Regions from separate parts of the uncultured Fretibacterium sp. genome, predicted to be linked through region 1. Evidence: predicted binding sites of a transcription regulator. Region 1 holds the regulator's gene; the other holds the start of a gene.
The links. Region 1 encodes HrcA, which represses chaperone genes, less so after heat shock. Its sites were predicted from a motif close to TTAGCACTCNNTNNNANNGAGTGCTAA; they were not measured.
Positions count from the first base shown of each region.

Region 2: a site for HrcA is predicted at 5,701-5,727, ahead of groES (co-chaperone GroES). Genes of this name have one in related genera too.

Region 1 covers NZ_CAUUGJ010000042.1:1,747-16,638, forward strand. Annotated here, with positions in the region: gene dnaJ (molecular chaperone DnaJ) at 1-631, opposite strand, end outside; gene dnaK (molecular chaperone DnaK) at 1,003-2,844, opposite strand; gene ABLA28_RS05620 (nucleotide exchange factor GrpE) at 2,956-3,564, opposite strand; gene hrcA (heat-inducible transcriptional repressor HrcA) at 3,655-4,668, opposite strand; gene ABLA28_RS05630 (hypothetical protein) at 5,101-7,293, shown strand; gene ABLA28_RS05635 (hypothetical protein) at 7,342-7,623, shown strand; gene ABLA28_RS05640 (ISNCY family transposase) at 7,778-9,073, opposite strand; tRNA gene ABLA28_RS05645 (tRNA-Val) at 9,326-9,400, shown strand; tRNA gene ABLA28_RS05650 (tRNA-Asp) at 9,410-9,486, shown strand; tRNA gene ABLA28_RS05655 (tRNA-Phe) at 9,511-9,586, shown strand; tRNA gene ABLA28_RS05660 (tRNA-Gly) at 9,600-9,674, shown strand; gene ABLA28_RS05665 (hypothetical protein) at 9,778-10,110, opposite strand; gene ABLA28_RS05670 (glycosyl hydrolase 108 family protein) at 10,110-11,063, opposite strand; gene ABLA28_RS05675 (hypothetical protein) at 11,128-13,323, opposite strand; gene ABLA28_RS05680 (hypothetical protein) at 13,331-13,768, opposite strand; partial or broken gene ABLA28_RS05685 (hypothetical protein) at 13,813-14,892, opposite strand, start outside.
Region 2 covers NZ_CAUUGJ010000023.1:19-14,910, forward strand. Annotated here, with positions in the region: partial or broken gene ABLA28_RS03720 (OPT/YSL family transporter) at 1-1,476, opposite strand, end outside; gene ABLA28_RS03725 (glutamine synthetase III) at 1,619-3,742, opposite strand; gene ABLA28_RS03730 (sodium:alanine symporter family protein) at 4,089-5,525, shown strand; gene groES (co-chaperone GroES) at 5,751-6,041, shown strand; gene groL (chaperonin GroEL) at 6,075-7,712, shown strand; gene ABLA28_RS03745 (hypothetical protein) at 7,958-8,407, shown strand; gene ABLA28_RS03750 (TIGR03915 family putative DNA repair protein) at 8,487-9,245, opposite strand; gene ABLA28_RS03755 (putative DNA modification/repair radical SAM protein) at 9,245-10,516, opposite strand; gene ABLA28_RS03760 (FAD-dependent oxidoreductase) at 10,696-12,957, opposite strand; gene ABLA28_RS03765 (hypothetical protein) at 13,023-13,529, opposite strand; gene ribD (bifunctional diaminohydroxyphosphoribosylaminopyrimidine deaminase/5-amino-6-(5-phosphoribosylamino)uracil reductase RibD) at 13,690-14,811, shown strand; gene ABLA28_RS03775 (riboflavin synthase) at 14,793-14,892, shown strand, end outside.

The DNA of each region.
Region 1 (14,892 bases):
CGCGGCCGCCGCAGTCGGAGCACTTCTCGCGGACGATCTTCCCGCGCCCCTGACACTCCGGACAGACGGTCACGGAGACGAACTGGCCGAAGAGGGTCCGCTGCACCTGCTCCACCTGCCCGCGTCCTCCGCAGACCGAACAGGTCTCGGGGGACGTGCCGGGCTTGGCCCCGGTACCTCCGCAGCCCTCGCAGGCTTCCCAACGCGGGACCTCCAGAGTACGGGTCACCCCGTTGGCGGCCTCCAGCAGGGAGACGCTCAGCGCCATCTCCAGGTCTCCGCCGCGTCGCGGCGCGTTGGGGTCGGCCTGGCGGCGTCCCATCCCCCCCCCGAATACCTGGGCGAAGAGATCGCCGAAGATGTCCCCGAAATCCCCCGTAAAACCGCCGCCCCCAAAGGGGTCCGCTCCATCGGCAGAACCGAACTGGTCGTACCGCGCCCGTTTTTCGGGATCGCTCAGCACGGAGTACGCCGCGTTGATCTTCTTGAACTTCTCCTCGGCCTCCCCGCTGCCATGGTTCGCATCCGGATGGTACTGGCGCGCAAGCTGGCGGTACGCCCTCTTGATCTCCGCCTGAGAGGCGTCGCGCGCGACACCCAGGATCTGATACAAATCTTCCAAAACAAACACACCCCGTTACATCGCCAGGTCGCGCCCCTGTGGGGCCGCGCGGGTCTCCATCCTCGGGCCCCAATCGTAAAAAAAGCTCATTTAATCCATAAAGCCCCCCTGTGGTACCCCAGCTTGCCTGTTTTGATGAGGAAGCTTGCCGGGGCCGCCGCTATCCAGATAGTGGCGTGGGGACATGGGGGCGAGGCCCCCATGTTAATTTTTTAGGGAAGCGGTGAAGATTTTGCCTATAGATGTTTTGCATGTTTACCCTTGGTAAAATATGCACTTTTGGGTTAATCAACGCTTCCCTAAGCAAAAGGGACGGAAGGGTAAGAGCCCCTCCGTCCTCCGTTCCATTATAGCTTATTCCAATTCGAAGCGGACTTCAATCAGGCCTGTCCCTGGTCGCTGAACTCGGCGTCCACCGTATCGCCGTCCGACGAGGATGTTCCCTCGCTGCCGGCCGAGGCCGAGGCGTCGGAGGCATTGGGGCTCCCCTGGCCGGCGGCCTGATAGAGCCGGGTGGAGAACTCCTGGAGCGTCCTCTCGAGCTCCTCCTTGGAGCTCTTCATCCTGGCCCCGTCGTTCGCCTCGATGGCACGCTTCAGCTCGTCGAGCTTGGAGTTAACCTTGCCCTTCTCCTCCGCGCTCATCTTATCCCCAAGGTCGCCCAACAGCTTCTCCGCGGTGAACACCGCGGCGTCGGACTCGTTGCGGACCTCGGCGGCCTCGCGCTTCTTCGCATCCTCGTCCGCGTTGGCCTCCGCGTCGTTCTTCATGCGCTCGATATCCTCCTTGGAGAGGTTCGAGGACTGGATGGTGATCTTCTGGGCCTTGCCCGTCCCCTTGTCCTTTGCGGAGACGTTCAGAATGCCGTTGACGTCGATGTTGAAGGTCACCTCGATCTGCGGAATGCCGCGCGGTGCGGGCGGTATGCCGTCCAGGACGAACTGTCCCAGCTTCACGTTGTCCGCCGCCATGGAGCGCTCTCCCTGAAGCACGAGGATCTCCACCTGCGTCTGGTTGTTCGCCGCCGTCGTGAACACCTGGCTCTTCGACACCGGGATCGCCGTGTTCCGCTCGATGACCTTGGTGAACACGCCGCCCAGGGTCTCGAGCCCGAGCGAAAGCGGGGTGACGTCCACCAGCACGATATCCTTGTGGTCGCCCTTCAGGATCGCTCCCTGGATGGCCGCTCCCGCCGCGACGCACTCGTCCGGGTTGATGCCCTTCGTCGGCTCCTTGCCCAGCAGGTCGACGATCTTCTTCTGCACCATCGGCATGCGGGTCGAGCCGCCGACGAGCAGGACCTTGTCGATCTCGCCCGCCTTCAGGCCGGAGTCCTCGAGCGCGCGCTTCGTCGGGGTGATCGTGCGGTCCATGAGGTCCGCCGTCATCTCCTCGAACTTCGCCCGGGTCAGCTTCATCTCCAGGTGCTTGGGGCCGCTCTGGTTCGCCGTGATGAAGGGCAGGGAAATCGTGGTCTCCGTCATGGAGGAGAGCTCGACCTTTGCCTTCTCGGCGGCCTCGCGCAGACGCTGCATCGCCATCCGGTCGTTCTTGAGGTCGATTCCCTCGCTCTTCTTGAACTCGGCCGTCATCCAGTCGACGATCCGGTTGTCCCAGTCGTCGCCGCCCAGCCGGTTGTCGCCGGCGGTCGCCAGGACCTCGAACACGCCCTCGCCCACATCCAGGATCGAGACGTCGAACGTACCGCCGCCGAGGTCGAACACCAGGATCTTATGCTCCTCCTTCTTGTTCTCCCCATAGGCAAGACAGGCCGCCGTCGGCTCGTTGATGATGCGCAGGACCTCGAGCCCGGCGATGGTGCCCGCATCCTTCGTCGCCTGGCGCTGGGCGTCCGTGAAGTAGGCCGGAACCGTGATGACCGCCTGAGTGACCGGCTCGCCGAGGTAGTCCTCCGCGTCGCGCTTCAGCTTCTGCAGGATCATCGCGGAGATCTCCTGCGGCGAATATTTCTTTCCGTCGATGTCCACGCGGTAGTCCGTGCCCATCTCGCGCTTGATCGACATGATGGTGTGGTCGGCGTTGACGATGGCCTGGCGCTTGGCCAGCTGGCCCACCAGGCGCTCTCCGTCCTTCGTGAAGGCCACGACGGACGGGGTCGTCCTCATCCCCTCGGAATTGGCGATGATGGTCGTCTGGTCGCCCTCCTGCACCGCGATGCAGCTGTTCGTCGTTCCAAGATCGATTCCTACAACTTTTGCCATTTTCAGTTCCCCCTGTATGCGCTTCAATTTTCAGTTTCTGCAATCGGTTTTTCTTTTATTGCCATCGGCAAACGCTCTCCGGCCCTTTGCCCGGAGGGCGCCGAATCTCAATCACGCCTTGCCCACCGTGACCCGGGATGCCCGCAGCACCCTCTCGTCCGTCCGGTAACCTCGGGTCAGTTCCTCCAGTATCCGGCCATCCTGCTCGGGGTCCTCCACGGGGACCGTCTCCACCGCATCGTGCAGCGCGGGGTCGAAGGGGGCTCCCTCGGTCGGGATGACCCGGACCCCCAGCTCCTCGAGCGTCGAGAGGAACTGACGCCGAACCATCCCCACCCCCACCAGGACGTCCTTCGCGCTTCCGTCCTCCGGGACGGTCAGCGCCCGGTCCAGGTTGTCCAGGACGGGCAGGAGGGACGAGATCGTGTCGTCGGTGACCAGCCTTCGTATCTGCTGCCGCTCCTTCGCCATGCGCTGGCGGTAATTGTAGAAGTCCGCCCGCGCCGCCGCCAGCTCTCCCTCGAGTTCGGCGACGCGCTCCCTCAGCGCGCTCTCCTCGGAAGGAGAGGAAGGAACCGTCTCCGGGTCGGCCCCCCCCTCCTCCCTCAGGACCCCGTCCTCCAGGATGTACTCCTTCACGCGCCCCTCCGACTCCGGATGCGCCTCGACATCTCCTTCACCGCTGCCGGGTTCGAGCTCCTCCCGAATACGGTCGTCCATCACGTCATCATCTCCCAACCAGGGCTTTCGGCGGCGCGGAGGCCGGTTCCACACCGTCCCCCCTCCCCGCCGGGCCCGTAATCGAACCGCCTATTCCTCCGCTTCCTCGTCCAGAGCGCTCGCCAGGGACTCTAGAACGGAGATGGAGCGTTCGTAATCCATCCTCAGGGGGCCGATCAGGCCCAAAACCGCCTTTTGCTGCCGAAGTCGGGCAGGGATGAGGATCATGGAGCTCTCCTGCATGCCCTCCGTCTCGTTCTCCTCTCCGATCGAGACGTTCAGCGCCTCGCTCTTCCGGCACTTCTCGATCATGTCGGCCAGGGGCTTCTCCTGCTCCAGCAGGGAGAGGACCGCCTGAAGCCGCGACAGGGTCTGGAAGTGCGGCAAATTCAGGATGTGCTTGGCCCCGCTGCTGAAGAAACGATAGTTCTGCACGGTCAGAAACTCGTCGAGCTCCCTGATGGCCGACCGGCAGGCCGTCTCGGCGTCCTCGAGGCCGCCCTGCACGTACTGGAACAGCACGTCGCGCACGTCGCTCCAGGACCGGCCCGACGCGACGGTGTTGATGCGCCGGCTCAGCTCCTCGAGGAGTCCGGGCTCGACCTCGCTGGGGAGGTCGAACTGCGAATGGTGCACCAGCCCGCCCTTCAGGACGATCAGGGCCAGGATGTGGGTCCCCCCCAGCGGCACGAGGTCGATATGCCAGATCTCCGCGTCGTCGAGCCCCGGGACCGCCGCGACCGCGACGCACTTGGTGAGACGGGCCAGTAGGTGCGTGACGTAGGTCAGGAGCCCCTCCACCCCGCTGCGGCGCCCGGCCAGTTCCCGATGCCAGGTCTCGGCCTCGCTGGGACGGCTCCGGGCCCGCGCCGTGACGGAATCCACATAGACCCGATAGGCCTTGGCCGTCGGCAGCCGGCCGGAGGACGTATGGGGCTGATAAAAGTACCCCATCTCCTCGAGATCCGCCATCTCGTTGCGTATCGTGGCGGGACTCAGCCCGCGGATGTACTTCTTCGTGATGGTCCGGGATCCGGCGGGCTCCCCCGTCTTGATGTACTCGTAGACCACAGCGAGGATGATCCCCAGCTGCCGCTCCGTCACCGCCCATCACCTCCACGCAATTACTATCGTCAATTAGCACTCTTTAACGACGAGTGACAACACCTCTTTCACACGGTCAAGATTAGCAAGGGACGCCTTAAATGTCAATACAAGTCAGAGGGGGAAACTACGGATTTTCCCGCCGTCCTTCCCAAATCCTCCTCGAAGGAGGGGCCCGGCCCCTCATGGAGAGCGTCGGGCCGAATCGTGAACGGGGCGGGCCGGGGAAAGGGCCTTGCGGGGACGGCAGCGAGCGGGGCGGCCATAATGAAGCATCCTGATGACGTATAATGTAGAAAAAGCCTCTTTGTCATTCCGGGTTATCGACGAGAGCTTTTGCGGAGAGGGGCGTTTTTCCGCGCACCCGGCGTTCGGGGAGAGAGTTCAAGGGCATCGAGCCTGAAAGTCCAAGTCTGGAGGTTTATCCCGCTCATGAGAAAAACAACGCGCCTGCTGTCCGGATTGTTTGTCCTGTCCTTCGCCTTGCCGGCCCTGTGGGGGGCCGCGGCGCACGGGGCGGTCGTCGACGACCCCATACACCCTTATCCGTCGAACTACCACTACCAGCTCCGGGACGTCAGCGGCTCCAGGGACGGGCACACGATCGCGGGGGCCCAGTGGTTCGCCACGAGCATCGAGAATTGGTTCTGGAGCTACTACAATCGCGACGACGCCACCCACATCCGTTACCTGCGCACCCGGGGCGGAGAGGCGCCTGAGGTTCCGATCGTGACGTCGGCGGATCTCCTGTACGAGTACAACCACGTCTACATCGACGAGCCCCAGCCCTATCCGGTGTCGTCCCTCTACGATCCCCACATGGACCCCCTCGAATCCCTCTTTCTGGTGATCCCGGAGGGCCGCGGCGACCTGAAGATCCGCCTCGCCAACGACCGGGGGCACCATTTCCCGTGGACCGCCCCCGAATCCAACGACGTCGTATCGCGCGATGTCATGGAGGATATCCTGATCAACGACCTCCCGAACTACAACGTGCAGGCGACGCCCAAAAGTCCTCAGCGCGTCGCGCCCCGAAACTCCATGGAACAGACGTTTCGTTTCCTTGCCGCCGAGACGGACAACTACGGCAGCGTCGCGGGGCACGCGACCTTCCGCCAGTCCGTGAGCCTCGACCTGGGCTATACGGGCTACAGGGAGTCGATCAAGATCCCTCTGGTCGTCGCCAACGTCCACGACGGCCCCGCCTCCGATCCCGGCAACGAGCTCTACTTCGACATGACCATCCGGGAGACCAGCGGGGACCTCAGCGGGAGCTACGTCAGCGGCGACGTGATCGGAGACGTGATCACCCGCACGAAGTTCCGTTGGGGCGTGTCCGACAATATGACGCGCAATCTCGGGACCCTCTTCATCATGACCCCCTACGGGGGGCGGATGCCCACCTACACGCTGCTCTCCCGCATCACGAACCGCACCGGCACCCGCTACCGCGTCCAGCGATACGACACCCTGGACGTCCCCGCCTCGGACGACCTGATCGGCGGGCGGAGCCCCAGGGACCTGAAGCCCCTTCACTGGCGTTACGATCTCACGCCCGACCTCTACGGCAGCCTGCCCGCATATTTCCTGCTGGACGAGCAGAGCCAGGTCGCTCCGGGGCTGGTCACCGTCTACGAGAACAGGATCGACACGACCTACGGGTCCAGCGAGTCCTTCCGCCTCTATCCGTTCTCCAACGAGGGGAAGAAGTACGACCTGCGCCTCTTCTACCGCCGGATCGGCGGCATGACGCGGCTGGGCCGGGTCTATTCGTCCTTTACGGGGAACCGATACCGCTGGAGGGCGACGGCCTTCGACATGACCTTCGCGGATGTCGTCAAAAACGAGACGAACACCGAGCGCGAGCTCACCCTGCTGATGGGCAAGCCCCCCGTCATGCCGAGGGGAGGATACGGCTTCGGCGGGGTGTCGGACAAGTACATCAAGGCCGAAGCCCTGAACTCCTTCGAGATCGCCTCGCTCGTCCCCGCGGGCCTGGTCTCGATGGACCGGGAGATCGTCTCCCGGGACGCCTCCGGAGACATCGTATCCCGGGATGTCCCCGCTCAGATCGCCGTGCTGCCCGTGCAGATCCGCCTCTGCATCCCCCGGCAGGAGCAGCTGCTCGTCGGGCATTGGGAGGATCTGGAGCAGGCCACGGAAGCTCAGCTTCTGGAACGCTTCGCCCGATTCGGAACGGTGTGGGTACGATCCGAGCAGACCAACGAACGCGACATGAACCTCTTCTCCGCCATTGGAAACCGTGGGGCGGACCTGAGGGAGTGCGTGCGCGCCTTCATCCATGACGACTGTCTCTACCTGGACCTGATCGTCCTGATGGCGGACGCCAAGAGCCCCAAGGCTCAATATACCGCCTACTGCGAGATCGTGAAGGACGACGGGGTTCCCTACGTCCTCCTGGGCGACGGCGCTGCGGACGGGAAATGGAACCTGAGCTTCTACGTCGCGGCGGCAGGCGCAAATCCCCAGCCGGGCTACCCCGAGTCGGGAGACAAACGGCCGAGCAGGGAAGAGGGCGGCGGCGGGTGCAGTGCCTGGGGATTTCCCCTCGTATCCCTGGCCGGGGCTGCGCTGTTTCTTTGTGGACGCCGCAGCAGGCAGTGAGGGAGGACGGAGGCATAGGCCCCAAGCCGCAGAAAGGACGGTGACGCCATGAGCCTTTGGGAGAAGTGGGAGCGGGAAAAACTCCGCAAAAAGGGCTTCCGCGTTCGCGAGCCCAAGGATGTCGAAATTCACGCATCCTATATGAAACCCAACATTCGAAAGCAGATCGCCATTGTCCTGCTGGCCTGCATCGGGTGTCTCCTTCTTGTGCTCTCGGCGATGCTCACGGAGATGATGTTTACGGGAAGAGGATGGTCCAACACCTACATCGTGAGACTCTTCGCGACGATGCAGCAGACGCGGGAGCGCATCTCCTCGCAGAATCCCTGAGTAAAGGACAAAGGCCCGGCCTCTCTTCAAGAGGGGCCGGGTTTTCTACGCAAAGCGAAGATTTGCTTTCGCGCTTACAGCGCAGCAACATTATCTCAGATCGACGACAAGAACAATGACAAGATAGTGTCAATAGCCAGAGAAAAAGTCACCCCTAAGTGTTCAGAGAAAGAGTCACCCTCGAGTCACTCTGCGCAGGGGTAGAGAGGCCATTTTTCCTGAAAGATTGCTTCCAGGGGTGGTCCGGGGCAGGCTTGTAAGCTTTCAGAGGCTTGCCCTTATTTTCTTTTGTCGCATAGCTCGGAGCGGCACGCTCCGCCTTCTCGACCTCCTTCAGCTCGATACGCCGGCTCTTGTAAACGGCCCATATCTTCCCTGAGAGAGTCTCCCGGACCTCCACATCGGAACGGGCCATAGAGGCTTTCTCAGGGGAGCTGGGGGCATAGGTTCGTCCTTTGTAAGAAATGCTTCCGCTGCAATCCGTCTTACGCATCTCCCGGTGAGCGAAAAGGAAATCCACATCGACCCTTTCCGCAGGCTCAACGTAAGCGCTCTCCTGTTCTGCGGGCAGAACCGCAAACTTCTCGTTGTGCTTTGCGATGAGCCTGGGCAGGACATTGTTGGCGCCGTCAATATCCGTGACACCAAGGAGCCTCAGCTCACCGGGCAGTCTGTCCTGCATGGTGTTCCAGAGACGTTCCACGCGTCCCTTCGCCTCGGGCGTGAGCGCGAAGATCTGGCCTACGCCAAGTTCTTTCAACCCCTGCCCGAAGTTGCTCAAAGGCCGTTGTTTTCCCTCTTCTTTCTCCTCCTCGGATAACTCTTGAGGAGAACGGAATATCGTATGCCTGTCACTGTAAATCTCCATGGGCAGTCCATAGTGCTCCAGTCCTATGCCCAGAGCGGTCACGTAGCCTGCGGTGCTCTCGTTCTTCGTGAACCAGGCGCCAACGACCCGTCCCGTGGCGTCGTCGATGTAGGCGTGGAGGGTGGCATATCCCTTACCCTTGCCGAACCACTCGAACTTCGAGGCATCGGTCTGCCACAACATGCCCGCAGCCTCCTTCCTGGGACGGGCCCGGTGGAGTTTTGCTCTGCGCCTGACGCTCTTCTTGCTTCTGAACCCCTCGGCGCTCAGAATGCGCACGACGCTCGAGCGGCTGATGTCTATGCCTTCGGCCTCCTTCAGGCAGTCGGTGAAATGGGAGAAGTTGAAGTCGTGATACTTTTCCCGGTAGAGGCGGAGCACGTCATGGCGAATCCACTCTCCTATTCTGTGCTGGGGGCGCCTGTCCCGGTTACCGTGAATGAGGCCCATTTCGCCTTGAGCCGTGTACTTCTTCCTGAGCCTGATGATCTGCCTCCGACAGAGGCCCATAAGCAGACGGCCAGCTCTCTGCGGCTGTAAGCCGCAGATGCTGTGCCGGTCGCTTACGTCGACACGCGGCATAGTTGCCGCGTTGTCGACGCAGAGGGTTTATAGCCTCGGCTGTAAACCAAGACCTTGATGCGCTTGATCTCTTTTTGCGACAATGTCACTCGCTCCTGCTCCATGCCGATATTATCCAAAAAGACCTATCGTACGGGGGGGGACATTTTCTCTGACTACTTATAGGGTGACATTATCACGGATCAACGACAGAACAATGACAAGATAGTTGACAGAATCATGAGGGGCGGCTATACTTGCTCCTGTGTTTCGGGGCGGATAGTTCAGCGGTAGAACACCTGCCTTACACGCAGGGGGTCACAGGTTCGAACCCTGTTTCGCCCACCAATGAAAAGCGGGGTCGTAGCTCAGTCGGTTAGAGTGTCGGCCTGTCACGCCGAAGGTCGCGAGTTCGAGTCTCGTCGGCCCCGCCATTTTCAGTTGTTTTTCGTTTATGAGGCGGGATAGCTCAGATGGTAGAGCAGCGGACTGAAAATCCGCGTGTCCCCAGTTCGATTCTGGGTCCCGCCACCAGGTAGGAGCAAATGCGGAAGTAGCTCAGGGGTAGAGCACAACCTTGCCAAGGTTGGGGTCGCGGGTTCAAATCCCGTCTTCCGCTCCAAGAATGCCAAGGGTTCAGGAGATTTTCCCCTGAACTTTTTTTATTTTTTTTGAAGCGCCCTTGAAGCAAAAACAAAAATAGCGGGGCCCCGAAGGGCCCCGTTTTACATCAGCGTCGCAATCCCAGTCTTCAGGAACTTCGGCAGGATATCCCACCCCAGCACGCCGGTGAGGACGGCCAGGAGCCCCAGCAGGACCAGGAACCCCAGCGCGATGGACCTCAGGCGGTGCGAGGCGTCGTCCACCCTCTGGACGGACTCGGTCAGTGTGGCGATGGCCTCCTGCATCTGCGCCATGCGCTCCTCCTGGAGCCCATCGTGCTTCTCAATCGTCTCCACGCGGGTCTGCAATCGGTCCAATAGCTTAAGGATGTGCTTCTGGTTTACCGCGGTCCGTTCCACGCTCTGAGCCAACTCCCATACTTTATTTTCGTCCATCACTCCACCCCCGCGGTGCGGGCCATGTCGTTCAGGCGGTTCATCCACCCCTCCAGATGTACTTTCTGCCCGGGATCCCTGGCGACGATCTTCTCGTAGTACGCCTTGCGCTGCGCCACGATCTCCGCCGCCAGCGTCTTCGGCTCCAGGCTCTTCAGCGCCGCGAAGGTGCGGGGCCCGAACTTCCCGTCGATCGCCAGGTCCACGCCCAGAGCTTTGCACGCCCGCTGGAGAATCCAGGCGAAGCCGCCATGGTTGATACTGACGTCCAGGCAACAAAGCGACACCGGCCAGCGCAGCTCTCCCCAGCCGTAGCGCTCCCAGAAGTTCTTGCGGTAAATCGCCTTCGCCTCGTCCGGCGTCAGCTTGCAGATATCGGCGTGCTTCACCACGCCCGAGGCATGGGCGCACTTCAGCGTGGGGATGGTGATGCCGAACGCCGTCGGCCCGCCTTTGTCGTGTCTGGCGTAGGGCTTCAGGACGGGGACGCCCTCCACGTCGTCGAAGTTCCTGCCGCCCTCCCACTTGAGCGAGAAGGCGATGGCCATCTTGAAGTCATCCTTGGGGGTCGGCGCCGGCTTCTCCCGCTCGAGCCCGTACCGCTCGCTCAGCTCCGCCAGGCGCTCGTCCAGGGACTTTTGCTCGCCCCCAGCGGCGGCCTTCACCTCGACGAGGGGCGCGTCCATGACCGCCGTCAGCTTCTCGGTGCGCTCCGGCGTCAGCTCCACATCGTCGAACTTCCAGTCCGTCAGCCAGTTCAGGCGCTCGCAGATTTTGTCCACCATCCAGCCGATCACGAGGCCGTCGGCCCACTCCGCCCACCAGGGGAGGACCAGCATCTCGTCCACCTTCGCCACGACGGCCGCGCGCTTCTCCGTGCCGGCCTTCCCCTTCAGGTTCTTCTCCGCCCAAACGACCTGCTCCAGTACCCACGTCTTCATCTTCTGCCACATCTTGATCATCCTCCTTAAAAGAATCGAGCGGCCATTACCTGGCCGCCCGTGTGCTTATTTCTCCTCAGTCCAGCCACTTGGAGATGCGGCAGACGGTATAGCCGGATTCCCCATAACTGGGGCAGAGCCCGAACAGCCCCATGTCATCAGGACGAATGGTCCACCTGCTATCGTAGTACTCTGGGTTCGCCCTAATCTGCGAACTCATCCCGTAGGGGCTTGTTCTTGTTTTGCCTGGGTTCTCGACCGTTTCCTTTACCAGCCCCAAGAGTGCCAGATCGATCCCCAGATATGGGTTGTAACCTCGCTCGATATCGATCGGGCAATGCCACTCGCTATTGGAAACCGCCAGCGTCGTCGGAAGGGTTATCATGTTGTTCATCTGCGGCGTCCAGAGCCGAATCTCCGTGAACTCCGTCGACGTGGCGCTCCACTCCAGCCCGTCCACGACCATGCCGTATTCGTACCCCATCTTCTTAACATGAAAAAAACCAAAGAAGCCGCGCCAGTGCATCGAACCCGTTATAGTATTTGCCTGCCCCGCGCTAAAAACCCCCGCCGTTTTTAGGCTGGCCTTTTCCGCCGCCAGCAAGTCCAAAAGGAGTCGCCGCTCGTAGATGGTCCAATAGTGCCATTTGGGATCGATATTTTTCATGGCCTGTATAAAACCACTATATGTCCCGCCCGCTTGGACCCCAGGCGTAGAACAGTAGGCTTTGTGCCCATTGTCGTCGATATACTTCTCATGCGGCAAACACGTCCCATGCAGGAACCCGTTCGGGCTTCGTGCGAAGGCGGGGTCCAGGAACCAGCCGTCACCGGTCTGTCGCGAGGCGCTGAACCAGAGATCGACGACCATATCCCCGTCGTCGTTGTCGTAGATACGGCACTTCTCCCAGCACGGGGGGATAAATGCCATCTCGCTCTTGACCTCCGGTTTCTCCTGCGAGATGACAACGTTCTGTTTTACGAACGCATAGAGGGCGTGCGTGTCCCAGTATCGTTGGGGAATATGCACGACATTCCCCTCTGGGTCGATGTTGTACACAAAGGGGCGGTTATACTTCTTCGAGAATATCCGCCGCAGCCCGAAGATCGGGTCGGAGTACTCCGGCCGCAGGCCGAACCGCACGGGGACAGCCCAGGGGGTATAGGTCCCGTCCGTCGTCCGCTGGCGCCCACGCGCAAAGAAGTCCACTCCAAGCGCCGTCGCCAGGTTCAGCCCTGTCGCTGTGTGGAAGGTCAGGTCGTCAGTCCCCTGCGCGTTGTAGATGGTCGTCGCGAACGTGCTGTCCGTGCTGATCTGCCAGTCCCCCTTGTCGAAGTTCCCCGTCCCCGCCAGAACCTTCGGGGACGACATTCCGAGCACGGGGTTTACGGCGGAGGTCTCGGACCCATCCGAGGGGACCGTCATGATCGGCGTGGCCAGGATCCCCGCCGGGAACTGCACCATCGTCCGGAACATGCACGGGGCGCTCCAGTGCGACCATCTGCCCTTGCGATCCTGATACCGAATCCTGGCGTAGTACACCGTGTCCTGCATCAGATATGGGGAGCCGCCCGGCTTCAGGGGCACTTGGAACACCGGCGTGCCGCTGAACTCCTCCTTGTCGTAGACCGGTGCGGCAAAATCGTTCGTCTTCGCGATCTGGATGTGCTTTTGGTACATCCCCACGTCGTACGGATGCGCGTAGGGGGTCCCGACGATCTGCGGGACTTGGTTGATGTTGGTCTCGCCGTTGGCGGGGGAGATGATCGACGGGCGGACCGGCAGCCCCTCCCACTGATCCTTGGTGAGGTGGTACGCCTCCGTCACCTTGCCACCCTCGACCTTGCCGCCCTGGATGCCCTTGAGGTCGTTGTGCGGCGTCTTCTTGATGAGAAGGATGACTTCCTCCTCGTTGATCGTCCCGGTGCCGACCACCACCCAATCCCCATCCTTGCGCCCGTAGGTCTTGCCGTCGTGCGGGGCGTCGAGGATGCCCGCCTGCGTCTGCGTCGCCCCCGTGTCCTCCCACTTGTCGTGGTTCCAGATCCAGATGCTACTCGTCGAGGAGACAACGGCGTACGCACCGGGCATGTCGGTCGGGTGCGCGGCTTTCAGCTCGTCGGGCGTCGCGAACGGGCCCCGGTAGTAGATCAGGGTCAGGAGCGTCGGCACGGGGTCCCACCGCGCCATCCTCCGTCCGTAAAGTTTCCCGTCCAGCGGGGCCTCCTCGATGCCCCCTCCGCTTCCGCCCCCAACGTCTCTCGGCAACAATGGCATGCTATTCTCCTTTCTCCGTGAAGGGTTCGACCTTCACGTAAACTTCCGTATCCTTGTCCGCCTCGAAAGTGAGGTATGCGGACATGTCCCACGGGTAGCGCGACGCGTGGTTGTTCTGCGGATCGACGGCGATGGGCTCCGCCCGGTCCCCGACGTACATCCGCACCAGCCCCTTGGGCGCCATGACGGAGAGCTCGATCGTCTCCGCATAGGGGAGCTTGTAGACGGTCGGCGTCCCGGCCTTCACCACGAACTCCGTGTACCCGAACCCGCGCGCCGGGTCTCGGAGGACGTGCGGTTCCGGGCTTACCAGCGTCAGCCCCAGCATCTCGTGGGGGACAAAAAACGGGAGAGCTTTTTGCTCTCCCGGCTGCCACGAGATATAGTGCTTGTCCGGAAACGTGATTCTCGTTTCCGTATCGTTACGATACGTTGGCATCGCTTGCCTCCTTTCAACAAACGAGGCGGCCTACTGCGGCCGCCTCACCGTCCCCGTTTATGCCAGATCAGCTCCCAGGGGCTCCAGTCCGGCTCACCGTTTGTCCAGCGGACGAAGGTCTTGTACCACCTCAGGAGCTGCACGCTCGGCAGTCCGAAGGCATATCCCCCGGCCTCCACCATGTTCTTCACCACCCGCTCGGCCTCGACGTCCTCTCCGTCCCAGATGTCCACCACGGCTTTGGCGCCGCTGTCGATGGCCTTTATGAAAGCGCTGCCTGCCTCCAGAGCGGGACTGGGGCGGAACTTCCCGGCGCCGCCCAGCAGCGTGGTCCCCGAGGCAATGTCCCGCACTATCGGGAACATGGAGCTTGCCGACAACAGCGTCCCCCGCATCAGCCACTTCCCGACGGACTTGTCGTTGTCATCGTCGCCGCCCAGGGGGGCACGCCCCTTCACCAGGTCCTCCAGCGCGGACTGCACCGTGAACATCATGAAGCAGAACGCCGCCAGCTTGACTTTGCCGGGGATCCCCTCGCGCCTGGCTTGGATCATCTGCTCGTGAAACATCTGGTACAGGGATCCGAACGCGCTGTAGTACATCGTGAACAGTCGCCGCGTCGGCCCGCCGCGCTGCACCTGCGCCAGGTCCTTGGCGGCCCCCGCGTTGTTCGTGGTCCGTACGACGTAATTGGCGTAGTCCACGGCTTTCCGCTGGTCGTTCCATCGGGACACCCCCTTCTCGTAAGCTGCGTGCCATACGGGCAAGGACACTGCCATGTCCGCCCACCCCAGCGCCACATACAGAGCCGCCTTTGCCCCGCTCAGAGCGCGCTTCCTCGCTCCGCTCCGCTCCAGATCCAGGGCCGCGCGGATATTCCGGTCCGTACCGTTGATACGATCCGCCAGCTCCGGGGAGAGCGTAAAGGCGAAGTCCCGGTACTTTGAATCCCAGAACCCCCTCAGTGTCAAGGTGTTCAAAACGGCAGGAATGACACGCCGAAGCCCCAGCTTCCAGGCCGCGGGTACCAAGCTCACGGTCTGCCCCACGGAGGAAACCATATTCAGCCCAAGCTGTACCGCTGCGGCGTTCCCCATCGCCTTGCTGAACACGCGATCGGCCTT
Region 2 (14,892 bases), on a different contig from region 1:
CAGGGTCATGGCCGGCACGTTCAGGACGTAGAGGACCGCCCCCAAGGCCAGCCCCAGCAGAAAGGCCGCAGTATTCGGAAGCCCGCCGACCATGGTAGAGACCGCGTAGGCCTGAGGGGCGGGAAGCTCGGTCCCGGGCCCCATCTTACCGAAAGCCTTGTGCATCACGACTAAGATCAGGGTGGAGACGATGGCGCCAACCACCCCTCCGACCGCCTCGGCTGCCAGCTGTGCCCGGGGATTCGTCCCGAGGATATGGCCGGACTTGAAGTCGTTGAGCACGTCCCCCGTCAGTCCGCAGGCCACTGCAACGATACCCGCGACGCAGAAAGCCTGCTCCATGCCCAACCCCGTTCCGAGAGAGGCGATCGCCCTGACCGGAAGCAGGACGATGATGCCGAAGATCTCCATCGGGTTGATGGCTGTCTGACCCGTGATTTGTGCAGCCATTGCAGTCGTGGCCCAGACGCCAAGGATAGTCAGAACGCTGCTCACGAGGCTCATATCCACGGCGTATGTCAAAACAAAGGCCAGAAGTGCCGGGATCGAGAATGCAAGGCGCGGGCCAATCATGCGATCCTGTGGAGTGTGCCCGCTCGGTAGGGGGCCATAGATCTCCCACACTCGGGGCAGGATACCCTTCAACAGGATACCGGCCCCCGTCCCCACCATCAATCCGATGCCGAGGCTGTCCTTGAAGGCGGATGCGACGGCGGCATTGGGGAAGACGCCCAGCGACACACCGGCGTAGATAAGCCCGACGAACCCGATCAGGGACCCCAGAAACCATATCCCGGTGTAGAGCGGGCCGATAAGATAGCCTATCCCCACCGCCATGGGGGCTACCCAGACCCCGAAGGGCATGCCCTTGGCAGCCAGCGGTGCGGAGACCCATATTGTCGGGATCTTCCCCAGTGCGTCCCTCAGCAGGGTGAAGATCGCCGCAGCCCCAAGGGTACCGAAGAGCGTGCGGGCCTTGCTCCCCTTTTCATCCCCCGCTAGAATGGTCTCGGAGGCAGCGATGCCCATCGGGAAGGGGAGCTGTTCCCGTTCGATGAAATAACCGCGGACCAAGGCCGTGAAGATGACTCCCAATAGGGTCCCGCTCAGGGTAACCGCCAGCAGCGCCGGAAAGTGCATGGGCGCCTCGGGGTTCAGCATGTGGAGGCCCGGCAGGGTGAAGGCCAGTCCGCCCGCTACCATTCCCCCGGCGGACATCGCCGTGTGCGTCACATTGATCTCGTTGACGTTGGTCCTTCCCATCCCCTTGAGCAGGGCCATGGACAGTACGGCGACAAAGATGGTGGGCCAGGGCAACGCACCCATCCGCAGCGCGACGTACACGGAGCTGGTCGTGATGACGACGGAACCCAGTGCCCCTATCAGAAGGCTGCGCAGCGTGAGCTGCTCCCCGAAGGGCACTTCGTGTTTTGCCGTCCCCGACTCTTCCTCGCAAGAGAGATCGTCCTGAGTCATATCGATTTGCCCCCTTTCCATGAACTCTATAAACTCTTATTTTCCACGAACTCCTGTTCCTTCGACGATCGGGCAAAGGAGCAGTGCCGAGGAAAAAGTATACGACATCCGCATCTCCCGAACGCCTTGGCGGGGACGAGGACTACACCGACAGCGACAGCAGGTTGCGCGATATGGGATAGGGCCAGATGTCGGCGGCTATGTTCACCTCGGCGGCGTCGCAGCGCTTTCGGATGGAGTCCATCAGGGGGATGGCCGTCCCGACGAGGAAGTCCGCCCTCTCCCTGACGGGGAGCTCCGCCATGCGTCCGCGGAGCTCGTTCAGCCTGTGGGTGTCCTCGATCAGGGCCGCCCTGGTCCGCCCCAGGCCGAGGATGTATTCCCGCCACGGCTCGCCCTCGGGGAACTCCATGCCGTCGAGGGCGGAGAGGGAGTTTTTCTCCAGGATCAGCTGCTTCGACAGGGCAGGCAGGATCCCCTCCCACAGCATGTCGTAGAGTATCGCCACCTCTATCTCCAGGCTTCTGACGAAGGCCTCCATGCGGATGTCGTGCAGGGCCTCCAGCTCGTGTTCGTGGAATACGCCCAGTTCTTCGAGCATCTTTTTGTTCTCCGGGAGCAGGAGGAGGTCGATCTTCCCCGGCATGTCCCCGGCCTGGATCAAACCCCGTTTTCTGGCCTCCTCGTGCCACTCCCGGGAGTAGGCGTCCCCCTCGAACAGGACGTCGCCTCCGCGCCGGACGGCCTCCTTCACCGCGTCCAGCGCCACGTCCATGGGGTCCTTGCCCCCCGAGCTGCGTTCCTCGATCATATCGGTCATCTGCTGCACCCCCCATGCCCAGAGCGACGCGAACATCGTCACGGGGAGGGCGATGGACTGCGATGCGCCGGGGGCCCGGAACTCGAACTTGTCGCCGGTGAAGGCCACGGGCGCCGTCCGGTTCCGGTCGCTGTCGTAGGGGATGATCGAGGGGAGCTTCGCGAGGCCGAGGTCCATCGGCCCCCTGTCCGGAAGGGAGACGTCCGCCTGGTCGAGCCGGGACAGGAGCTCGGTCAGGGCGGACCCCAGATATACGCTGGTGATGGAAGGGGGGGCCTCGTGGCCCCCGAGGCGGAACAGGTTGCCCGCCGTGGCCGTGGAGGCCTGGAGCAGGCTGTGGTACTTCGAGACCCCCAGCACGACGGCGGCCAGGAAGGTCAGGAACACGACGTTGCGCCGATGGCTGTGGGACGGCTTCAGGAGGTTGTTGCCCTCGCTGTCCATCAGGGATACGTTGACGTGCTTCCCGCTTCCATTCATCCCCTGGAAGGGCTTCTCGTGGAAGAGCAGGCGCAGGTCGTGCCGTCGGGCCAGTTTCCGCATCGTCTCCATGAGGATCTGGTTCTGGTCGCAGGCCGTGTTCGCATCGGAGAAGAGCGGGGCGAACTCGAACTGGCAGCGCGCCACCTCGTTGTGCCGCGTGGCGATGGAGATGCCGAGCCGCGCGAGGTCGCGCTCCACGTCCTCCATGTAGCTCAGGATGCGGGGCGGTATGGCGCCGAGGTAATGGTGGTCCAGCTTCTGGTCCTTCGCGGGCTGTGCGCCGATCAGCGTGCGGCCGCAGAACCGGATGTCCGGACGCCCCTGGGCGCGTGGACGGTCCAGGAGGAAGAACTCCTGTTCCGCGCCGACCGTCATGCGGACGCTGCGGATCCCCCTGCGTCCGAACAGCTTCAGGAGCTTGAGCGCACGTCCCTCGAGGGCGTCCAGGGCTCTGAGCAGGGGGGTCTTCAGGTCGAGCGGGGTCCCGTCGCAGGACAGGAACACCGAGGGGATGCAGAGCGTACCCCCTTTGGCGCTCTTCACGATGAACGCGGGGCTGCTGATGTCCCATGCGTTGTAGCCCCGAGCCTCGAAGGTGGATCGCTTCCCCGCCGAGGGGAAGGAGGAGGCGTCCGGCTCGCCCTGGATCAGGTCGCTTCCCCGGAACACGTCGATGGGGGTGCCGTCGGGGCCGGGCACGGTGAATGCCTGATGTTTCTCGGCCGTCATCTCGGTCTGAGGATGGAACCAATGCGCCCAGTGCGTCGCCCCGTGCGCGACGGCCCAGTCCCGCATCGCCATCGCCACGGTGTCCGCAAGACCCGCGTCCAGCTTTTGTCGGCCCTCCATCGCGGCGACAAGCCGCTCGTAGACGTCCTGGTTCAGCTTCTCCTTCATGGCCCTGCGGTCGAAGACCATGCTCCCGAAGATCTCCCGCACCGTCGGATATTTATCCCGCAACATCATCATCTCCAGATATCAAACATAAAAACACGGTGAAAAGCTGCTTGTTCTCGACATAATGATATTATAGCCTGTCGTCGAATCCATTTTAAGCGCGTGACTGCGTGTCCTTATGCGGAAATATTTCCATTGGATGGTTCCTCGGTCGCCCTCGTCTCATCGGAGGGGCGGGGCCATGCGCCGTATCCCCCGTAGAGTTTGAGCCCTCAATCTGAAGGGTGAAAATATAATTTGCAGATTTTGGTGGACAGATGCCTTCTTTCTCTATACAATCGGAGTGTTGACCCCTCGGCCCTGCCGGGCCGCCTCCATCTTCTATATATGTTCAGGAAGGAGCAGGTATTTCATGGAAAGTATTTTGGCACTACCCTTTTTCGAGGAACTCCTGAAATGGACCACTCAGGCAAACAGCTTTCTCTGGGGCACGAAATTCCTGATCCCCCTCCTCTGCGGGACGGGGATATTCTTCACCCTTCGGCTGGGGTTCGTCCAGGTCTCGAAGTTTGGGATGGCCTGCCGCAGGCTCTTCGGCAGCTTCTCGCTCTTCGGGGAGGCTGCGGGCAAGTCGGGAATGAGCTCGTTCCAGGCCCTGACGACGGCCATCGCCGCGCAGGTCGGAACGGGAAACCTGGTGGGGGCCATGACCGCCCTCGTCACCGGCGGCCCCGGGGCCATCTTCTGGATGTGGGTCGCCGCCTTCTTCGGCATGGCCACCAACTTCGGCGAGGCCTGCCTGGCGCAGCTCTATAAGGAGGAGGACGAGACGGGGCAGGTGGTCGGCGGCCCGGCCTACTACATCTCCCGCGGGCTCGGCAACGGGCCCGTCGCGAAGTTCCTCGCGGGCTTCTTCGCCGTCGCCATCATCCTGGCCCTCGGATTCATGGGCAACATGGTCCAGGCCAACTCCATCAGCGACGCCTTCAAGAACGCCTTCGACATCGACCAGGTCGTCGTCGGCATCGGCCTCGCCGTCATTGCCGGCGCCATCTTCATGGGTGGCGTGAAGCGCATCGCGGCCGTCACGGAGAAGCTCGTTCCCGTCATGGCTATCCTTTATATGGCTGCAGGGCTGGCCCTCATCGTCATGAACGCCTCCCATATCCCGACGGTGTTCGTGCAGATCTTCTCCTGCGCCTTCTCCGCCAAGGCGGTCTGGGGCGGGGCGGCCGGCGTCGCGGTGGCCACGGCGGCCCGCTACGGCATCGCCCGCGGCCTCTTCTCCAACGAGGCCGGCATGGGCTCGACGCCCCACGCCCACGCGGTGGCGAAGGTCAATCACCCCGTGGAACAGGGCGTGCTCGGCGTCATCGCCGTCTTCATCGATACCTTCGTCGTCCTGAACATCACGATCTTCACCGTCATGTCCTCCGGGATCCTCGATACGAACTTCAACGAGAAGGGCGAGCCCATCAAGAAGGGGATCGCCCTCGTCCAGGAGGCCTTCAAAGCGCACTTCATGGGGGAGTTCGGCTATACCTTCATCGCCATCTGCCTGCTGTTCTTCGCCTTCTCCACGATCATCGGCTGGTATTACTTCGGGGAGACGAACATCCGTTACCTCTTCGGCGCCAAAGGACTGCTTCCCTATCAGCTTATCGTCGTGCTGTGCATCCTGACGGGCAGCTGCCTGAAGATCGATCTGGTCTGGGAGCTCACGGACTTCTTCAACGGGATCATGGTCATTCCGAACCTCATCGCCCTGCTGCTCCTGAGCGGAAAGGTCGCCCAGCTCCTGAGGGAGTACAACGAGGGCAAACCCTTCGACCGCAATCGTCTGCTGTAACCGAGCCATCGGATCTTCAGGCTCCCCGCTGCCGGGCGGACAGGCCGTTCCCCTGTCCCTCCGAAAGCGGGGAGCTTTTTACTTGGGATATTGGGCCTCTGTCATAAAGTTCAGCGATACGTAATTTACCCTATTGCCGATCGCAAGGCGAAGGGCTAATATTTTCGCATAACAATTAGCACTCCGATAGCTTGAGTGCTGGCATAAATCAGGAGGGGATTTTTAATGAATCTCAAGCCGCTTGGAGACAGGATTGTCGTTAAGGTGCTCTCTCGCGAGGAGAAGACCAAGGGAGGCATCGTCCTTCCCGATACGGCCAAGGAGAAGCCGACGGAGGGCGAGGTCATGGCCGTCGGTTCCGGCAAGGTCCTGGACAACGGTCAGAAGCTGCCCGTCGAGGTGAAGGTGGGGGATCGCATCATCTTCAGCAAGTACGCGGGCACGGAGGTGAAGATCGACGGCGACGAGTACGTCATCTTCAGCGAGCGCGACGTTCTGGCTATCGTCGAGAAGTAGCACCATAAGTTTCTGACAGGAGGGACACCTATTATGGCTAAGATTCTTTCTTTCGGCGAGGATGCCCGCCGTGCAATGCTTCGCGGCATCGATAAAGTTGCGGATACGGTCGGTGTGACGCTTGGCCCCAAGGGGCGCAACGTGGTGCTGGAGAAGAAGTTCGGCTCTCCCACCATCACCAACGACGGCGTGACCATCGCCAAGGAGATCGAGCTCGAGGACCCGTTTGAGAACGCGGGCGCCCAGCTTCTCAAGGAAGTGGCGTCCAAGACCAACGACATCGCGGGCGACGGCACCACGACCGCCACGATCTTCTCCCGCGCCATCATCCGCGAGGGGATGAAGAACGTCGCCGCCGGAGCCAACGGCATGCAGATGCGTCAGGGGATCGAGAAGGCCATCGACTTCGTGGTCGACGAGCTGAAGAAGAAGTCCATCCCCGTCAAGGAGAAGGAGAAGATCGCCCAGGTCGCGGCCATTTCCGCCAACGACAGCGCCGTGGGCGCGCTGATCTCCGAGGCCATGAGCAAGGTGGGCGAGGACGGCGTCATCACCATCGAGGACAGCCAGACCGTCGGCACCACCCTCGAGATGGTGGAGGGCCTTCAGTTCGACAAGGGCTACATCAGCCCCTACATGGTCACCGACAGCGAGCGTATGGAGACCGGCTTCGACGACGCCTACATCCTGATTCACGACGGCAAGATCAGCAACATCAAGGACCTGCTTCCCGTCCTCGAGAAGGTCGTCCAGACCGGCAAGCCGCTGCTCATCATCGCCGAGGACGTCGAGGGCGAGGCCCTGGCCACGCTGGTCGTCAACAAGCTGCGCGGCGTCATGCAGGTCGCCGCGGTGAAGGCGCCCGGCTTCGGCGATCGCCGCAAGGCCATGCTGGCCGATATCGCCATCGTCACCGGCGGTCAGGTCATCAGCGAGGAGGTCGGCCTGAAGTTCGAGAACACCGAGCTCTCCATGCTGGGCAAGGCCAAGAAGGTCCGCATCACCAAGGAGGACACCACCATCACGCAAGGCGCCGGAAACTCCGAGGAGATCCGTAAGCGCGCCGCGCAGATCAAGAAGGAGATCGAGGACTCCACCTCCGACTACGACAAGGAGAAGCTGCAGGAGCGCCTGGCCAAGCTGGTGGGCGGCGTGGCCGTCATCCAGGTCGGCTCCGCTACGGAGACCGAGCAGAAGGAACTGAAGCACCGCATCGAGGACGCCCTCAACGCGACTCGCGCAGCCGTCGAGGAGGGAATCGTGGCCGGCGGCGGCGTTGCCGCGCTGAACTGCTCCGTTGCCCTCGAGCCCTTCGTCGAGAAACTGAAGGGCGACGTCCGGACGGGCGCTCAGATCGTCCTCAACGCCCTCAAGGCGCCCCTCTTCCTGATCGCCGAGAACGCCGGATACCAGGGCGACGTGGTGGTCGAGAAGGTTCGCACCCTTAAGGCCGGACAGGGGCTCGACGCCGCGACGGGCGAGTACACCGACATGATCTCCGTCGGCATCATCGACCCCGTGAAGGTCACCCGCTCCGCGCTTCAGAACGCGGGCTCCATCGCCGCGATGGTCCTGACGACCGAGGGTATCGTCGCCGACAAGCCCGAGAAGAAGGAGCCCATGCCGGGAGGCATGCCCGGCGGCATGGGCGGAATGGGAGACATGTACTAGACCTCCCGCGATACGTGAAGGCAAGAGAGCCCTGCGCCCCCGGCGCAGGGCTCTCTTTACGGGCGGGCAAAAGGCCTGGGACCGGCGGAGGTCCTGAAAGGCCGTTCGTCCGAATTACGTAGAACATTCTCGTACAGGCTTGCGAGCGGCCGGCGGCACGGGGCATGTTAAGATAGAGGAGAACCCGAGGCCCCGCGCTTTTTGCTGCGGGGGCTCGAAAACGTCTCGCAAAGCAGGTGTAGGACATGAAACGTTCTTTCGCTCGCGCTGTCGTTGCAGGACTGTCCGCGCTGACGGTCCTCTGCTCTTCCCTGCCCGCCTCGGCCATCGATATCGGCGACATCCTGAAGAAGGGTGCGCTCATCGTCGGAGGCGGAGCGGTGGTGACGGCCATAGCCGGCCCCATCAACGACTTCATCAACACGGTGACCCTCAACAAGGGGGCCAAGTTCCAGGGACATACGAAAGTGGTGCCCATCGTCTCGTTCGGAAGCGGCACGCATATCGGTGCGGCCCAGGTCGGGGGGCACTCCCGGACTGCGGTGAACAATACTCAGGCCGTCGCACAGCTGGAGGTCGATTTCAAAGGCGTGAGGGCCAAGATCCTCGTGCCCATCGATTCCCTCAATCCGGTCGAGCGTTTTCGTCGCGTTCAGGGCGTGGGGGTCACCGCGATCATCGACGTGAAGATCTGATTCTTTCCGGGGATGGGGGAACAAGAGGAGAGGGGCTCGCGGCCCCTCTCCTGGTATTCGCATCGGGGAGATGGGGTTGTCAGCCGGACCGGCCCCAGGACGCCGCTCCCGGTTTTTCGATGAGGTACGCCCAGGTCTTTCGGGGCAGGAAGTTCGACTGGCGCTTTGCGGATATCCTTTCCCTCACGGCGGTGCTGCGGAAAAACTCCTGCCAAAGCGCCTGGCAGACCTCCTCCTCGCGGGTGATTCTCAGATGGGCCGGGAGTGCCGCGTCCGTCAGAAACCAGCGTCCCGCCTCGTGCAGGGCTGCCCGCCCCCTGCCGGTGTCGTGGAGCACCCAGCGGGCAGGCAGCCTGCTGCGGAAGTGTCCGGCGAGGAGGGGCAGCACGTCGCAGTCCGGGGCAAAGGGGGCGTAATAGACCCCGCCCACATCCCGAAAACGGATGAGCCCCATCCAGCGGTGAAGCTCCCGGAACGAGCGTCTTGCAGCATGGAGGACGGCCCCCATGCATGGGGCCGCCAGGTCCGCTGCGGCCCTGGCCCCCTCCTTCCAGAGCCGAGAGAGGCAGCGCCACACCGCGAGGTCTATTCCCTTCTCCTCCGACATCAGGGCGAGAGAGGCTTCGGACATCCATCGTCGGCCCAGGCGCTCCTCCAGCACCGCGGCGGTCGCCTCCGCCAGGGAGGGGTCGCTCCTCACCTCCGTGCTGTCCAGCAGCACGCCGCTCGCCCCGTTCGGGGAAAAACGCAAAATGTCGTCGGGAAGGGCGCCGTCCCGGGCCGTCCTGTGCACGAGCGTCATCATCCCGTTCCAGGTGCCGTCGTAGACGTAGATCATCATCCCTCCTGCGGCGTGGGGAGGGTTTCCGGGAACGGCAGCCGGAGCTGGGGGGAGAAACGCCTTCCCTCCAGGATCGCCCGCAGCCCCTCCAAGGACGAGACGTATCCTGGCGCGGCCGACCTCTCTTCGAACCGCAGGAAGTGCTGGGCCCGTTTCATCGTGACGCCCAGGCGCCTGAGGTTGTCCCGGTCGAGCCGCCTCGCGCGCCGGGCCGTCAGGATGCGCCTGGCGGAGGTCACCCCGATGCCGGGTACCCGCAGGAGCGTCTCGTACTCCGCCCGGTTGGGGTCCACGGGAAAGAGATCCATGTGGCGCAGGGCCCAGGCGCTCTTGGGGTCCAGCCGTTCCTCGAGGTTCGGGTGGGCCTCGTCCACGATCTCGTCCGCGCGGAATCCATAGAAACGCAGGAGCCAGTCCGCCTGATAGAGACGATGTTCGCGCAGCAGGGGGGGCGCGGCGTTCAGGGCCGGCAGGGTGGGGTTGTCGTTGACGGGGACGTAGGCGGAGTAATAGACGCGTTTCAGCCCCATGCGGCCGTAAAGCCCCTCCGAAAGGCGCAGAAGGGTCAGGTCGGGCTCGGGCGTGGCCCCGACGATCATCTGGGTGCTCTGACCGGCCGGGGCGAAGGAAGGAGCCTTTTTCGCCGGACGGCGTTCCGAGGTTCGCTCCTCGATTCTTCCGCTGATGTACTTCATGGGGGTAAAGATGGACCCGGCGCTCTTCTGGGGCGCCCAAAGCCCCAGGCTGCGCTCCGTGGGAAGCTCGACGTTGACGCTCACGCGGTCGGCCAAGCGCCCCAGGACATCGACCAGCTCGTGGGAGGCCCCGGGGATGACCTTGGCGTGGACGTAGCCGCCGAAGCCGAACTCGCGCCGCAGCAGCGCGACCGTTCGGACGAGATCGAGCATGGTGTCGTCGGGGCTGCGCCGCACCGCGGAACTGAGGAAGAGTCCCTCGATGTAGTTGCGCCTGTAGAAGGCGGCCGTGATCTCCGCGACCTCCCGCGGCGTGAAGGAGGCGCGCGGCACGTCGTTGCTGCGGCGGTTGATGCAGTAGGCGCAGTCGTAAATGCAGTCGTTGGTGAGCAGCAGCTTCAGCAGGGAGACGCAGCGCCCGTCGTCGGACCACGTGTGGCAGACGCCCGCAGGGCAGGCATGGCCCAGCCTGCCCCTTCTTCCGCCGCGGTTCGACCCGCTGGATGCGCAGGAGACGTCGTATTTCGCTCCCTCTGTCAGGATGCTCAGTCGGCTCTGCAGGTCATGCCCCATCGCGGTCCCCTCCGTCGTGCCGATAGATGATCTACCACATTCGTCGCAACTTAATGCGTCGTTATTATAGCAGACCGGGGCCGCGTATGAAAAACGGGGCTCCGATGCCCCGAATAAAAAAGCGAGGGCCCCGGCATGGAGCCCCCGCATGACAAACAACTTGGAACAGGGATGCGCGTTCAGGGCAGCTTGGCCGACGTCATGGCCTTCATGATCATCTCCGCGGCCTCGCCTCGGGTCACGGGCCGGCCGAAATGGAACTCCCGCTCCGATTTGTAGAGGTCCAGGATGCCGAGCGGCGACAGGGCTTCCACGGCCGGAGCGTTGGGGTGTTTGGAGGAGGCGAAGAACGAACCCTTGCCCTTGGCTCTGGGGAAGGCCTCGGGATCGGAGAAGCCGAAGGTGTCGCAGAGGGCCTTGGCGAACCTTCCCCGGTTCACGAAGGCGTCGGTTTTGTCCCCGAGCTCGGGGAGGAGTCCGAGCGATGTCCCGGACGCCTTGCGGGCCTTTTCCATCATGGAGACTGTCTCGGCCCATGTGAGGATCTCGTCGATGCCGAAGGTCCCCTTGTCGTGCCCCTTGATGATGGCCATGGACAGGACGGGATCGTCGAGGTCGCTGATGTCGTAGGACGGAGCGTGAGGCGGTTCTATCGGGGTGATCAGGCCGTGGACGCTGGCGATCTGCGCGGCGTTGTAGCGGGGGTGTTCGGGGGGGACGTCCGAGTACTTGCAGAGCGACAGGACGACCCCTGCCTCCAGCAGGGCGCGCTGGACCCGAACGGCGGGCAGGTCGCGGGGCCGGACGCCCTCGCGTACGGAGAGGGCCGCAAGCGCCCCCGCGGCCTGGCCGGTCATCATGCAGATGGGCTGAAGGCGCAGGGCCCCGGCGGCGAGGCGCGTCATGGAGAGGTTCTTCTCGGCCGCCAGAAGCCCGTCGGTGTCCCGGGGGATGAGCGTGCGCAGGGGAACCTGAAACGGCCCCCGGGGTCGGTTGATCTGGGTGGAGGCCGCCTTCTCGTCGAACTTCCACTCCATATCCGAGTCGGTGTCCGCGCCGTGCAGGTCCAGGATATAGCCTCCGATCGCGATGGCGTCGGGGAATTCGTGGCTGGTCTGACCGTCGCGATAGCTCAGGGAGTTCTGCAGCAGCTCCGAGGAGGTCAGGGTGTAGTTCCCGACGATACGCCGCGATTCCCGGACGTAGGGGATGGCCGGCATCCGCCGCACGATCTCCAGCCATTCGTCCGGGAGCCCCTCGGCGGCCCGGGGCAGGACGGGATGGTGGTATTCGTCGTCGGCGACGGACCAGTTCTCCCCCAGCTCGTTTTGCATGTAATAGATGTAGTGGAGGGTCTTGATCAGGGCGTCCCGCTCCACCCTGCTGCGAAGGTCCGGGTTTTCGAGGTAGCCCGTGGGCAGTCCGCGCTTCCCCTCCCAGCCGTACTTTCCCGGGTAGTCGTTGCCCCAGTTGACGCCGCACTTCGATATATGGGGCCAGTTCTCGCGGTTCGCGTCGTACCCCCAGTAGTTGGAGGAGTCGGGAAGGCCGCGGTAGGCGTTGTGGCTGACGACGTTGACGGGGAGCGTCACGGGGTAGACGCCCTTGAAGTCCATGCCGTCCGGTGTGACGTAGCTCTCGTAATTGCGCCGCGCCAGCTCGTACCCGGGCAGGGGCGTGAGCACGCGCAGATGGTCCGGAATGCCCTCGGGGTATTTCTGGATGATGGCGACCCACGTGATGTCCTGAATCATGGCGTTGGGGTCGACGAAGGGGGAGATGGAGTTGCCGGCGCGGTACTCGGCATGAGCCAGGGGCAGGACATCGCCGTATTCCGTCGCGTCGATGAGGACGCGGCAGGCGACTTTCCGTGTGCCTCCGGCGTTCCTCACCGTCACTCCCCGGACCGTATTCTTCTCCATGGATACCGCGGCGACCTCCGAGGAGAGGAGGATGTCCAGGGTGTTCCTGCCCCCGGCACGGGCGTCGTCGACCAGCTCGTAGAGCATGCGCTGCCCGATGTGAGGCTCGAAGGCGACGCTGCGTGCATCCCAGTAGCACGTGCCCGTGGACTTGCCCATGGGCTCGTAATAACCCTGGACCTTGGACAGAAGTTCAAGGTAGAGTCCGCTGCGAAGACGGCTCAGGTCGTCCATCGTCGAGACCCCCGCGGCCGTCGCCTGCCCGCCGATCCAATCGCTCGGTTCCACGACGAGGACGCTGGCCCCGAGCCGCGCGGCCTGGATGGCGGCCGCGATGCCTCCGAAGCCCCCTCCCGCGACGACCACGTCGTAATCCCGCCTGCCGATGTGCTGAACGCTTTTGGCCTCCGCAGCGCCATCGAGGGACGCGAAGCCCGCCAACAACGCCAAAAAGAGGAATGTCGAAAAGACTCCCGCCGTACGACGCTTCACTGCTCTCGAGACGCTCAGGGAACTCAAAAGAAAACCTCCTGCCATGAAAGGTGGAAAACGGAGCATTTTTCCGCTTGTTATTGCTCTATCCGCTATTCGCCGCTGAGGCACACGCGTATCGTGCCGGCTGCGTACCGGGAGAAGGAGAAACGATGTCCCTTGGCTATCCAGTAGTATTCGTTCCTGCCCGTATCGAAACGGGGCATGGACCCGTACTTCTTCTGTCCCTGCCGCATCAGCTCGTCCATCGCGCGCAGCAGGTCGATGTTGCGCTCGAAGCGGCGGGAGAGATCGATCCTGTAGGCCGCGTCCTTCACCAGATAAATTTCGATGCCCATCTCCCCGTGCAGCCAGGAGCTGCGGAGAAGGTCGTCTCCACCTCCGACGGGGGTCGTCTCCGCCGGAGGCCCCAGAAGGGCTTCGGCGTCCTTCGCGGTCATGCCGGGAGACAGCTTCCCGGCCAGCTGCAGAAGGTCCTCGGCCGCGCTGGCGGCTAGGGCGGGGGCGCGGCCCGGCAGAAGCAGGAGACAGACAAAGAGAAAAACGATTCGCCGCAGGGGGGGGGCGGTATGGTTCCGTCCCGAGTCGTTCCGGTTCATGGAGGCTCACTCCGTCCTTTCGAACGCCGATTGATATCGACAATGCCGATGATAAAATGCGGGACACGACAAAAATAGATCATACACCATCCCCGGAAAAATTTCCTCATGGACCTCCCTCCGCGGTATAATAAATATTGTAGGATCATGGAGCGGGGAGATGGACAAAATCGTGTCCGTTCGTAAAATAGACGAATATTATATGAGCCGTGCGCTATCCCTGGCCTCCCGCGGACAGGGAGCCGCCTCGCCCAACCCGATGGTGGGCTGCGTGATCGTCCGCGACGGCCAGGTGATCGGGGAGGGGTATCATGCCCGCTGCGGCTCGGAGCACGCGGAGGTCGCGGCGCTCGGGGATCTCGCCCGCCGGGGCGGGACGGCCCGCGGCGCCGTAGTCTACGTCAATTTGGAGCCCTGCAGCCATTTCGGCAGGACGCCGCCCTGTGCGCCTCGCCTCGTCGAGGAGGGGGTCGCACGCGTCGTGGCGGGCATGGCGGACCCCAACCCCAGGGTGAATCGCGGAGGGTTGGAGATCCTGCGCGAGGGGGGCGTCGAGGTCGACGGGCCGTGCCTCGAGTCCGAGTGCCGTTGGCTGAACCGCGGTTTTATCCGGGTGCAGACCCTGGGACGCCCATGGGTGACGCTCAAGGCCGCGGCGGGGCTTGACGGCCGCATGGCGCTTCCCCATGGCGAGAGCCGGTGGATAACGGCTCCCGAGTCCCGTCAGTGGGCGCATCGGATGCGCGCCTCTCACGATGCCGTCATGGTGGGGGTGGGGACGGTGCTGCAGGACGACCCCGAGCTGACCGTACGCGACGCGGAGGGGGAAAGCCCCCTTCGGGTCGTGGTGGATTCCCGTCTCTCGACCCCCGTCTCCGCAAAGGTGGTGACGGGGTCGGGAGGCTGTCTGATCTTCACCTGCTGTGAGGACCCCGCCAGGGCGGACGCACTGACGGCCGCAGGGGCGCGGGTCCGCAGGGTGCCCGAGCGCGGCGGGAGGGTGGACCTCGAGTCGGTGCTGTCGTCCCTGGCCGAAGAGGGGGGCCTGAGCCTCATGGTCGAGGGGGGCGCAGGGGTCCTGACGGCGTTTATGGAGCTTGGGCTTGCGGACAGCCTGGCCCTCTTCACCTCGTGCCGCATCATGGGGGAGGGGCCGGGAATCGGGACGGGCCTGCGTTTGGGCGCCATGTCCGAGTCCCTCCTTTTGCGGGACGCGACGGTGCGCCGGGTGGGGCCCGATTTTCTGACGGAGGCGCTTTTTTCATGTTCACCGGGCTTGTAGAGGCGGTCGGCGCGGTGCGCGCCTTTCGCAGGGCGGAGGAGGTCTCTTTGCTGTCCATCGAGTGCCCCGCCCTGGCGTCCG